2 regions of the Streptomyces sp. NPDC054757 genome follow, and region 2 is predicted to be linked to the other one. Evidence: predicted binding sites of a transcription regulator. Region 2 holds the regulator's gene; the other holds the start of a gene.

Region 1 (4,394 bases), on a different contig from region 2:
CCTGTTTCGGGCCGCTCGAAGTGGCGTACGACCTGCCGAGCGGCTCCCCCGACGAGCTGAGGAAGCGCATCGAGGCCGGCCCGAACAGCATCTGGCGCTACGCCCCGCTGCTGCCCGTCCCCGCGGGCGTGGCCGACCAGCCCAATCTGAACCCGGGCTTCACCAAGCTCGTCAAGGCCGACAACCTCGCCCGTGAGCTGGGCGTCACCGGCGGTCTGCACATCAAGGACGACTCCGGCAACCCGACGCACTCCTTCAAGGACCGTGTCGTCGCCATCGCCGTCGAGGCCGCCCGCGCCTTCGGCTTCACCACGCTCTCCTGCTCGTCCACGGGCAACCTGGCAGGCGCCGTCGGCGCCGCCGCCGCCCGCGCCGGCTTCCGCTCCTGTGTCTTCATCCCGCACGACCTGGAGCAGGGCAAGGTCGTGATGGCCGCGGTCTACGGCGGTGAACTGGTCGGCATCGAAGGCAACTACGACGACGTCAACCGCTTCTGCTCCGAACTGATCGGCGACCCGATCGGGGAGGGCTGGGGCTTCGTCAACGTCAACCTCCGCCCGTACTACGGCGAGGGTTCCAAGACCCTGGCGTACGAGATCTGCGAGCAGCTCGGCTGGCGGCTGCCCGACCAGATCGTCATCCCGATCGCCTCGGGCTCCCAGCTCACGAAGATCGACAAGGGCCTCCAGGAGCTGATCAAGCTCGGCCTGGTCGAGGACAAGCCGTACAAGATCTTCGGTGCGCAGGCCGAGGGCTGCTCGCCGGTCTCCACCGCGTTCAAGGCCGGGCACGACGTCGTACGGCCGCAGAAGCCGGACACGATCGCCAAGTCGCTGGCGATCGGCAACCCGGCGGACGGCCCGTACGTCCTGGACATCGCGCGGCGCACCGGTGGCGCGGTCGAGGACGTCAACGACGAGCAGATCGTCGACGCGATCAAGCTGCTGGCCCGGACCGAGGGCATCTTCGCGGAGACCGCGGGCGGGGTGACCGTCGGCGTGACGAAGAAGCTCATCGAGGCCGGTCTGCTCGACCCGTCCCTCACCACCGTCGTCCTGAACACGGGTGACGGCCTGAAGACCCTGGACGCGGTCGCCCCGACGTCCGGCCCGACCGCGACGATCCGTCCGACCCTGGACGCGTTCCGCGAGGCCGGACTGGCCACGGGCGCCTGACACCCGCTGTCGACCGCCTGACACCGCCGTCCACCGTCCGACACCGCTGCCCATCCCCGGAAGGCAATCCGCATGAGCGTCAAGGTCCGTATCCCCACCATCCTCCGCACCTACACCGGCGGCCAGGCCGAGGTCGCGGCCGACGGCGGCACCCTCTCCGAGGTCATCGCCGACCTGGAGAAGAACCACACGGGCATCGCGGCCCGAGTCCTGGACGACCAGGGCAAGCTGCGCCGCTTCGTGAACGTGTACGTGAACGACGACGACGTCCGCTTCGAGCAGGGCCTGGAGACGGCGACGCCGGACGGCGCGGGCATCTCCATCATCCCGGCCGTCGCCGGCGGCTGAGCGAGCCCGCTGCCGCCCCCGCCCGGCATCTCCGCTGGACCCGTTGCCCTCTCCGCGTACGAAGCGGAGGGGGCAATTCAGCATGATTGAACACGGTAGAGTTGGGGCAGCCCCCTTGATCGCCCGCATCGCGGGCAGCCGAGCACGCGTCAATGTGCGGGCAATGTGCTCCCTCTCTTTGCGGCGTAAGTGCCCTTTGCCCGGCCCGACTTGCCCGGGGATCCCCGGAAATCCGCCGAATGGCGCCCTCGGCCGCGCTCAGAATTCTCGTCCGATTGACCTGTTGCAGAGGGCAGTTGGGCAGATACATTCAGCCGCGGTCGACGCGTTCCGGCGCAAGGTCTGACCCGGATCCCGCGAAGTGCGGGCTCTGTGCAAGGGCCAGTAATAGGGGAGTTAGTCATGGCTCAGGGCACCGTCAAGTGGTTCAACGCGGAGAAGGGGTACGGCTTCATCGCGGTCGACGGTGGTGCGGATGTTTTCGTCCACTACAGCGCGATTCAGATGGACGGCTACCGCACCCTTGAAGAAGGTCAGCGAGTCGAGTTCGAGATCTCGCAGGGCCAGAAGGGTCCGCAGGCGGACATGGTCAAACTCGCCGTCTGATCTCGGCGCGATCGGCCACCGAAGCACTCACGCATGAGAGGCCCGTACCCCACAGAGGGGCACGGGCCTCTCGTGCGTCCGGACCGCATCCTTCCCTTGCGCTTGCTCCCTCCCGTCACCCAACCCCCACCCCCACCGGGGCCTTCTCCGAAGGCGCTTGCACTCAAGGGGGTCGAGTGCTAATCATTGGCGTTAGCACTCTCCCAGTGAGAGTGACAGAAGGACCGGGTTGGTGAGGCCCGCGGGCCGGGTGGGGCAAGGAACCACCGGGCAAGCAGGCCGTCCGTCGCGGGCACCGCCAGGTCTGACGCTTTCCACCCCCTGTCCGGGAGGACCACTTCACATGGCCAAGATCATCGCGTTCGACGAGGAGGCACGGCGCGGTCTCGAGCGCGGGATGAACCAGCTCGCCGACGCCGTCAAGGTCACCCTCGGCCCCAAGGGCCGCAACGTCGTCCTTGAGAAGAAGTGGGGCGCCCCCACGATCACCAACGATGGTGTGTCCATCGCCAAGGAGATCGAGCTCGAGGACCCGTACGAGAAGATCGGTGCCGAGCTGGTCAAGGAGGTCGCCAAGAAGACGGACGACGTCGCCGGTGACGGTACGACCACCGCGACCGTCCTGGCGCAGGCGCTGGTCCGCGAGGGCCTCCGCAACGTCGCCGCGGGTGCCAACCCGATGGCGCTGAAGCGTGGCATCGAGAAGGCCGTCGAGGCCGTCTCCGCCGCCCTCCTGGAGCAGGCCAAGGACGTGGAGACCAAGGAGCAGATCGCTTCGACGGCCTCCATCTCCGCCGCTGACACCCAGATCGGCGAGCTCATCGCCGAGGCGATGGACAAGGTCGGCAAGGAAGGCGTCATCACCGTCGAGGAGTCGCAGACCTTCGGTCTTGAGCTTGAGCTCACCGAGGGCATGCGCTTCGACAAGGGCTACATCTCGGCGTACTTCGCCACCGACATGGAGCGTATGGAGGCGTCGCTCGACGACCCGTACATCCTGATCGTCAACTCCAAGATCGGCAACGTGAAGGACCTCCTTCCGCTGCTGGAGAAGGTCATGCAGTCCGGCAAGGCGCTGCTGATCATCGCGGAGGACGTCGAGGGCGAGGCGCTGTCGACCCTGGTCGTCAACAAGATCCGCGGCACCTTCAAGTCCGTCGCCGTCAAGGCCCCGGGCTTCGGCGACCGCCGCAAGGCCATGCTCGGTGACATCGCCATCCTCACCGGCGGCACGGTCATCTCCGAGGAGGTCGGCCTCAAGCTGGAGAGCGCCGGTCTCGACCTGCTCGGCCGCGCCCGCAAGGTCGTCATCACCAAGGACGAGACCACGATCGTCGACGGTGCCGGTGACAGCGACCAGGTCCAGGGCCGCGTCAACCAGATCCGCGCCGAGATCGAGAACTCCGACTCGGACTACGACCGCGAGAAGCTCCAGGAGCGCCTCGCGAAGCTGGCCGGCGGCGTGGCCGTCATCAAGGCCGGTGCCGCGACCGAGGTCGAGCTCAAGGAGCGCAAGCACCGCATCGAGGACGCCGTTCGCAACGCGAAGGCGGCCGTCGAGGAGGGCATCGTCGCCGGTGGTGGCGTGGCCCTGCTCCAGGCCTCCGCGGTGTTCGAGAAGCTGGAGCTCGAAGGCGACGAGTCGACCGGCGCCAACGCCGTGAAGCTCGCCCTGGAGGCCCCGCTGAAGCAGATCGCCGTCAACGGTGGTCTCGAAGGCGGAGTCGTCGTCGAGAAGGTCCGCAACCTGACGGTCGGCCACGGCCTGAACGCCGCGAGCGGCGAGTACGTGGACATGATCGCCGAGGGCATCATCGACCCGGCGAAGGTCACGCGCTCCGCGCTGCAGAACGCCGCGTCGATCGCCGCGCTGTTCCTCACCACCGAGGCCGTCATCGCCGACAAGCCGGAGAAGGCCGCCCCCGCGGGCGCCCCGGGCGGCATGCCGGGCGGTGACATGGACTTCTGATCCTCCGCTTCCAGCGAGGATCGGCTGCTCCAGACGCCGTACGGCAACCATCAGGGCGCCGGCACGGCAAGCAGTACGGCCGGTAGTACGGCACGTACGGCAAGCAGTACGGACCGAGGGCGGTACCCCTTCCCGGAGGGGTACCGCCCTCGGGCGTTCTTGGCTCGAATACCCCTCAAAACTGCTGTGTGCATGGTGAGTTGCCTCGCTAGGGTTGACACGCGTGGTCGACCATCGCGAGGGGGCTGGCATGGATCTGCGGGTGACGGCTGACGGGGAAGGGCGCGGCGACCTGA
Region 2 (4,394 bases):
ACACCAGGAAGGCCGTACCGAGCTGGGCCGCGTCCGCGCCCGCCGCGAGCACCGCGGCGATCTGGGCGCCGCGCATCAGCCCGCCGGCCGCCACGACCGGCAGCTGCACGGTCTCCCTGACCTGCGTGATGAGCGACAGCACCCCGATGCCCGTGCCGTCGTTCTGCGGGTCGTCGCGGTGGGTGCCCTGGTGGCCGCCCGCCTCGATGCCCTGCACACAGACCGCGTCGGCACCGCACCACTGGGCGGTCTGCGCCTCCTCGGGAGTGGTGACGGTGACGATGGTGAAGGTGCCGGCCCGGTCGAAGGCGTCGAGCACGTCACGGGAGGGGCAGCCGAAGGTGAAGGAGACGGCCGGGACCGGGTTGTCGAGCAGTACGGCCAGCTTGGCCTCGTACCCGTCGTCCGTGCTGCCGTGGACATCGCCGAGGGGCGTCTCGTACCAGGTGGACTCACCGGCGAGCTGGTGGCTGTAGACCTCGACGGCGGCCGGGTCGGGGTTGCTCTCGGACTGCGGCATGAAGAGGTTCACGCCGAAGGGCAGCGAGGTCAGCCCGCGCAGCTGTTTGATCTCCTCGTACATGCCGTCCGCGGTCTTGTACCCGGCGGCGAGGAACCCGAGACCGCCGGCCTCGGAGACGGCTGCGGCGAGCTGCGGGCCTGAAGCACCGCCCGCCATGGGGGCCTGCACGATCGGATATCGGCAGAGATCGGCGAGTACGGAGGACATGACCGCATCGTGCCACGTCCTCCGCACCGCACCGAATCGGTGGCGGCCCGAAGACGACCGCCGGGGCGTCGGCCCCCGGGTGCCCGGGCCCCCGGCAGAAGAACAACCGCGGGCTACCTCCCGTTGAACGCGTCCTTCAACCGGGAGAACAACCCCTGCTGCCCCGGCCGACCGCATCCCCCGGGGGACGACCCCCGGACCCCCGGCAGAAGAACAACCCCCGCCTACCGCCCGTTGAACGCGTCCTTCAGCCGGGAGAACAGCCCCTGCTGCCCCGGCTGGAACTGGCCGGTCGGGCGTTCCTCGCCGCGCATCTTGGCGAAGTCCCGCAGCAGCCGCTCCTGTTCGGCGTCCATCTTCGTCGGGGTGAGCACCTCGACATGCACGATCAGGTCGCCACGGCCACCGCCGCGCAGATGCGTGATGCCGCGCTGGTGCATCGGGATCGACTGGCCGGACTGCGTGCCCGGCCGGATGTCGACCTCCTCCAGCGCGTCCAGCGTCTCCAGCGGCACCTTCGTGCCCAGCGCCGCCGCCGTCATCGGGACCGTCACCGTGCAGTGCAGATCGTCGCCGCGCCGCTGGAAGACCGCGTGCGGCAGCTCGTGGATCTCGACGTACAGATCACCGGCGGGGCCGCCGCCGGGGCCGACCTCGCCCTCGCCCGCGAGCTGGATCCGGGTGCCGTTGTCGACACCGGCCGGGATCTTCACCGTCAGGGTGCGGCGGGAGCGGATGCGCCCGTCGCCCGCGCACTCGGGGCACGGGGTCGGCACGACCGTACCGAAGCCCTGGCACTGCGGGCAGGGCCGCGATGTCATGACCTGACCCAGGAAGGACCGGGTGACCTGTGAGACCTCGCCACGGCCGCGGCACATGTCGCAGGTCTGGGCCGAGGTGCCGGGGGCGGCGCCCTCGCCGCTGCAGGTCGTGCAGACCACAGCGGTGTCGACCTGGATGTCCTTCGTGGTGCCGAAGGCCGACTCGTTGAGGTCGATCTCCAGCCGGATCATCGCGTCCTGGCCGCGCCGCGTACGCGACCTCGGCCCGCGCTGGGACGACGTACCGAAGAACGCGTCCATGATGTCCGAGAAGTTGCCGAAGCCGCCCTGGCCGAAGCCGCCGGCTCCGCCGCCGCCCGCCTGCGAGAGCGGGTCGCCCCCGAGGTCGTAGACCTGCTTCTTCTGCGGGTCCGACAGCACCTCGTAGGCGGCGTTGATCTCCTTGAAGCGTTCCTGCGTCTTGGGATCGGGATTGACGTCCGGGTGGAGCTCGCGCGCCAATCGCCGGAATGCCTTCTTGATCTCGTCCTGGGAAGCGTCGCGGCGCACGCCGAGAACGGCGTAATAGTCCGTGGCCACTTACGACTCCGCCAGGATCTGTCCGACGTAACGTGCCACTGCGCGTACCGCTCCCATCGTTCCGGGGTAGTCCATGCGGGTCGGTCCGACCACGCCGAGTTTGGCGACTGCCTCGTCGCCCGAACCGTAGCCGACGGCGACGACCGATGTGGACGTCAGGCCCTCGTGGGCATTCTCATGCCCGATGCGTACGGTCATGCCCGAGTCCTCACCGAGCAGCTTGAGCAGCACGACCTGCTCCTCAAGCGCTTCCAGCACCGGCCTGATGGTCAGTGGGAAGTCATGTCCGAATCGCGTCAGATTGGCGGTTCCGCCGATCATCAGCCGTTCCTCGGTCTCCTCGACCAGCGTTTCGAGCAAGGTCGCGAGCACCGTGGAAACCGTACCCCGGTCCTCCTGTTCGAAGGACTCGGGCAGGTCCTGCACCAATTGTGGGACGTCCGCGAAGCGCCGCCCCACCACCCTGCTGTTGAGCCGGGCGCGGAGGTCCGCGAGAGAAGTCTCACCGAACGGCGCCGGGCAGTCGATCATGCGCTGTTCGACCCGTCCGGTGTCCGTGATCAGTACGAGCATCAGCCGGGCCGGGGCCAGCGCGAGCAGTTCCACGTGCCGCACCGTGGAACGGGTCAGCGACGGGTACTGCACCACGGCGACCTGCCGGGTGAGCTGGGCCAGCAGCCGTACGGTCCTGGCCACCACGTCGTCGAGGTCGACGGCGCCGTCCATGAAGTTCTGGATGGCGCGCCGCTCGGGCGACGAGAGGGGCTTGACCCCCGCGAGCCGGTCGACGAACAGCCGGTACCCCTTGTCCGTGGGGATGCGGCCCGCGCTCGTGTGCGGCTGGGCGATGAATCCCTCGTCCTCCAGGGCCGCCATGTCATTGCGGACGGTGGCCGGTGAGACACCGAGCCGGTGCCGCTCGGTGAGCGCCTTGGAACCGACCGGCTCCTCGGTGCCCACATAGTCCTGGACGATGGCGCGCAACACTTCGAGTCTGCGTTCGCTGAGCACCCGCGCACACCTCCAGCTGTCGATCCGGACCTTCCTGGCACTCGGAATGTTCGAGTGCCAGCAGCGTCCCAGTGTACGGCGGAGGGGTTCACCGCTGGCAAGGGCGGCCTGTCGCGCGGTCGCGCCGGTCTCCGCCGGGCGGGGATAACGTCGGGGTATGGACGCCACTGACCCCTCTTGGACAATCTCCTCCTGGGAAAACTCCGGCTGGGAGCATCTGGCGCCCGGCGTGGGCCGGTGCCGGCTCCCGCGCTGGGACGCCACGGCCGGGCTGGTGGCGGGCCGCTACGGCGCGCTGCTCTTCGACACGGGCGCGACCCTGCGCGAGGGCCGGGAGGTCCGGCTGCGCGCGGAGGCGGCGCTGGGCCGCCGGGTGACCCATGTCGCGCTGAGCCATCCGCACTTCGACCATGTGCTGGGCACGGCCGCGTTCGCAGGCGTCCAGGTGTACGGGGCGGTGGGGACGGAGGCGCTGCTCACCCGGGGCTCGCGCGGCGCCGACGCACTGCGCGAGGACGCGGTACGGCACGGGGTCCCGGCGGCCGAGGCCGCCGAGGCGGTGGCGCATCTGGTCGCCCCGCACCATCCCGTCTCCGGGGAGCTGACCCTCGACCTGGGCGGCCGGAGGGTCACCCTGGTGAACTGCGGCCCCGGCCACACCGGCCACGACCTGGCGCTGCTCGTCCCGGGCGGGAGCGGAGGGCCGGGCCACGGCGAGTCGGGTGGGTACGGCGGGCCGGGTGGGCACGGCGGACCGGGCGGGAGGCCCGAGGGGGCGCCGGGCGGCCGTACCGTCGTCTTCTGCGGTGATCTGGTCGAGGAGTCGGGCGAGCCTCAGGCGGGCCCGGACGCGATGCCGGGGCGCTGGCCCGCCGCGCTGGACCGGCTGCTGGCGCTGGGCGGCGAGGACGCCCTGTACGTACCGGGGCACGGGGCCGTGGTCGACGCCGCGTTCGTCCGTGCTCAGCGGCGGATGCTGGCAGCGCGCCCCGGGGTGTCGTAGCGTCTGCGGAATGCGCAGCTACAGCCCCGACTTCACGCCGCCGTGGAAGAAGCAGACACCCGCCCGCGAGGTCGCGGCCGAGCCGGATCTGGTGGTCGAGGAGATCGCCACCGGTTTCTGCGGTGCGGTGATCAGGTGCGAGAAGACGGCCGAGGGTCCGACGGTCACCCTGGAGGACCGCTTCGGCAAGCACCGGGTGTTCCCGATGGGGCCGCGCGCCTTCCTTCTGGAGGGCCGCCCGGTCACACTCGTACGCCCCACCGCGGCGCCCCGGCGCAGCGACCGGACC

The links. The regulator HrcA, encoded in region 2, represses chaperone genes, less so after heat shock. The targets are predictions, from matches to a motif close to TTNGCACTCNGNNNNNCNGAGTGCNAA.
Region 1: a site for HrcA is predicted at 2,322-2,348, ahead of groL (chaperonin GroEL). Genes of this name have one in related genera too.

Annotation. Positions count from the first base shown of each region.
Region 1 covers NZ_JBSHBW010000004.1:208,771-213,164, forward strand. Annotated here, with positions in the region: gene thrC (threonine synthase) at 1-1,175, shown strand, start outside; gene ACWGKJ_RS07950 (MoaD/ThiS family protein) at 1,248-1,523, shown strand; gene ACWGKJ_RS07955 (cold-shock protein) at 1,926-2,129, shown strand; gene groL (chaperonin GroEL) at 2,473-4,098, shown strand; gene ACWGKJ_RS07965 (effector-associated constant component EACC1) at 4,349-4,394, shown strand, end outside.
Region 2 covers NZ_JBSHBW010000027.1:6,203-10,596, forward strand. Annotated here, with positions in the region: gene ACWGKJ_RS27025 (nitronate monooxygenase) at 1-730, opposite strand, end outside; gene dnaJ (molecular chaperone DnaJ) at 955-2,091, opposite strand; gene hrcA (heat-inducible transcriptional repressor HrcA) at 2,092-3,102, opposite strand; gene ACWGKJ_RS27040 (MBL fold metallo-hydrolase) at 3,260-4,105, shown strand; gene ACWGKJ_RS27045 (DUF3097 domain-containing protein) at 4,116-4,394, shown strand, end outside.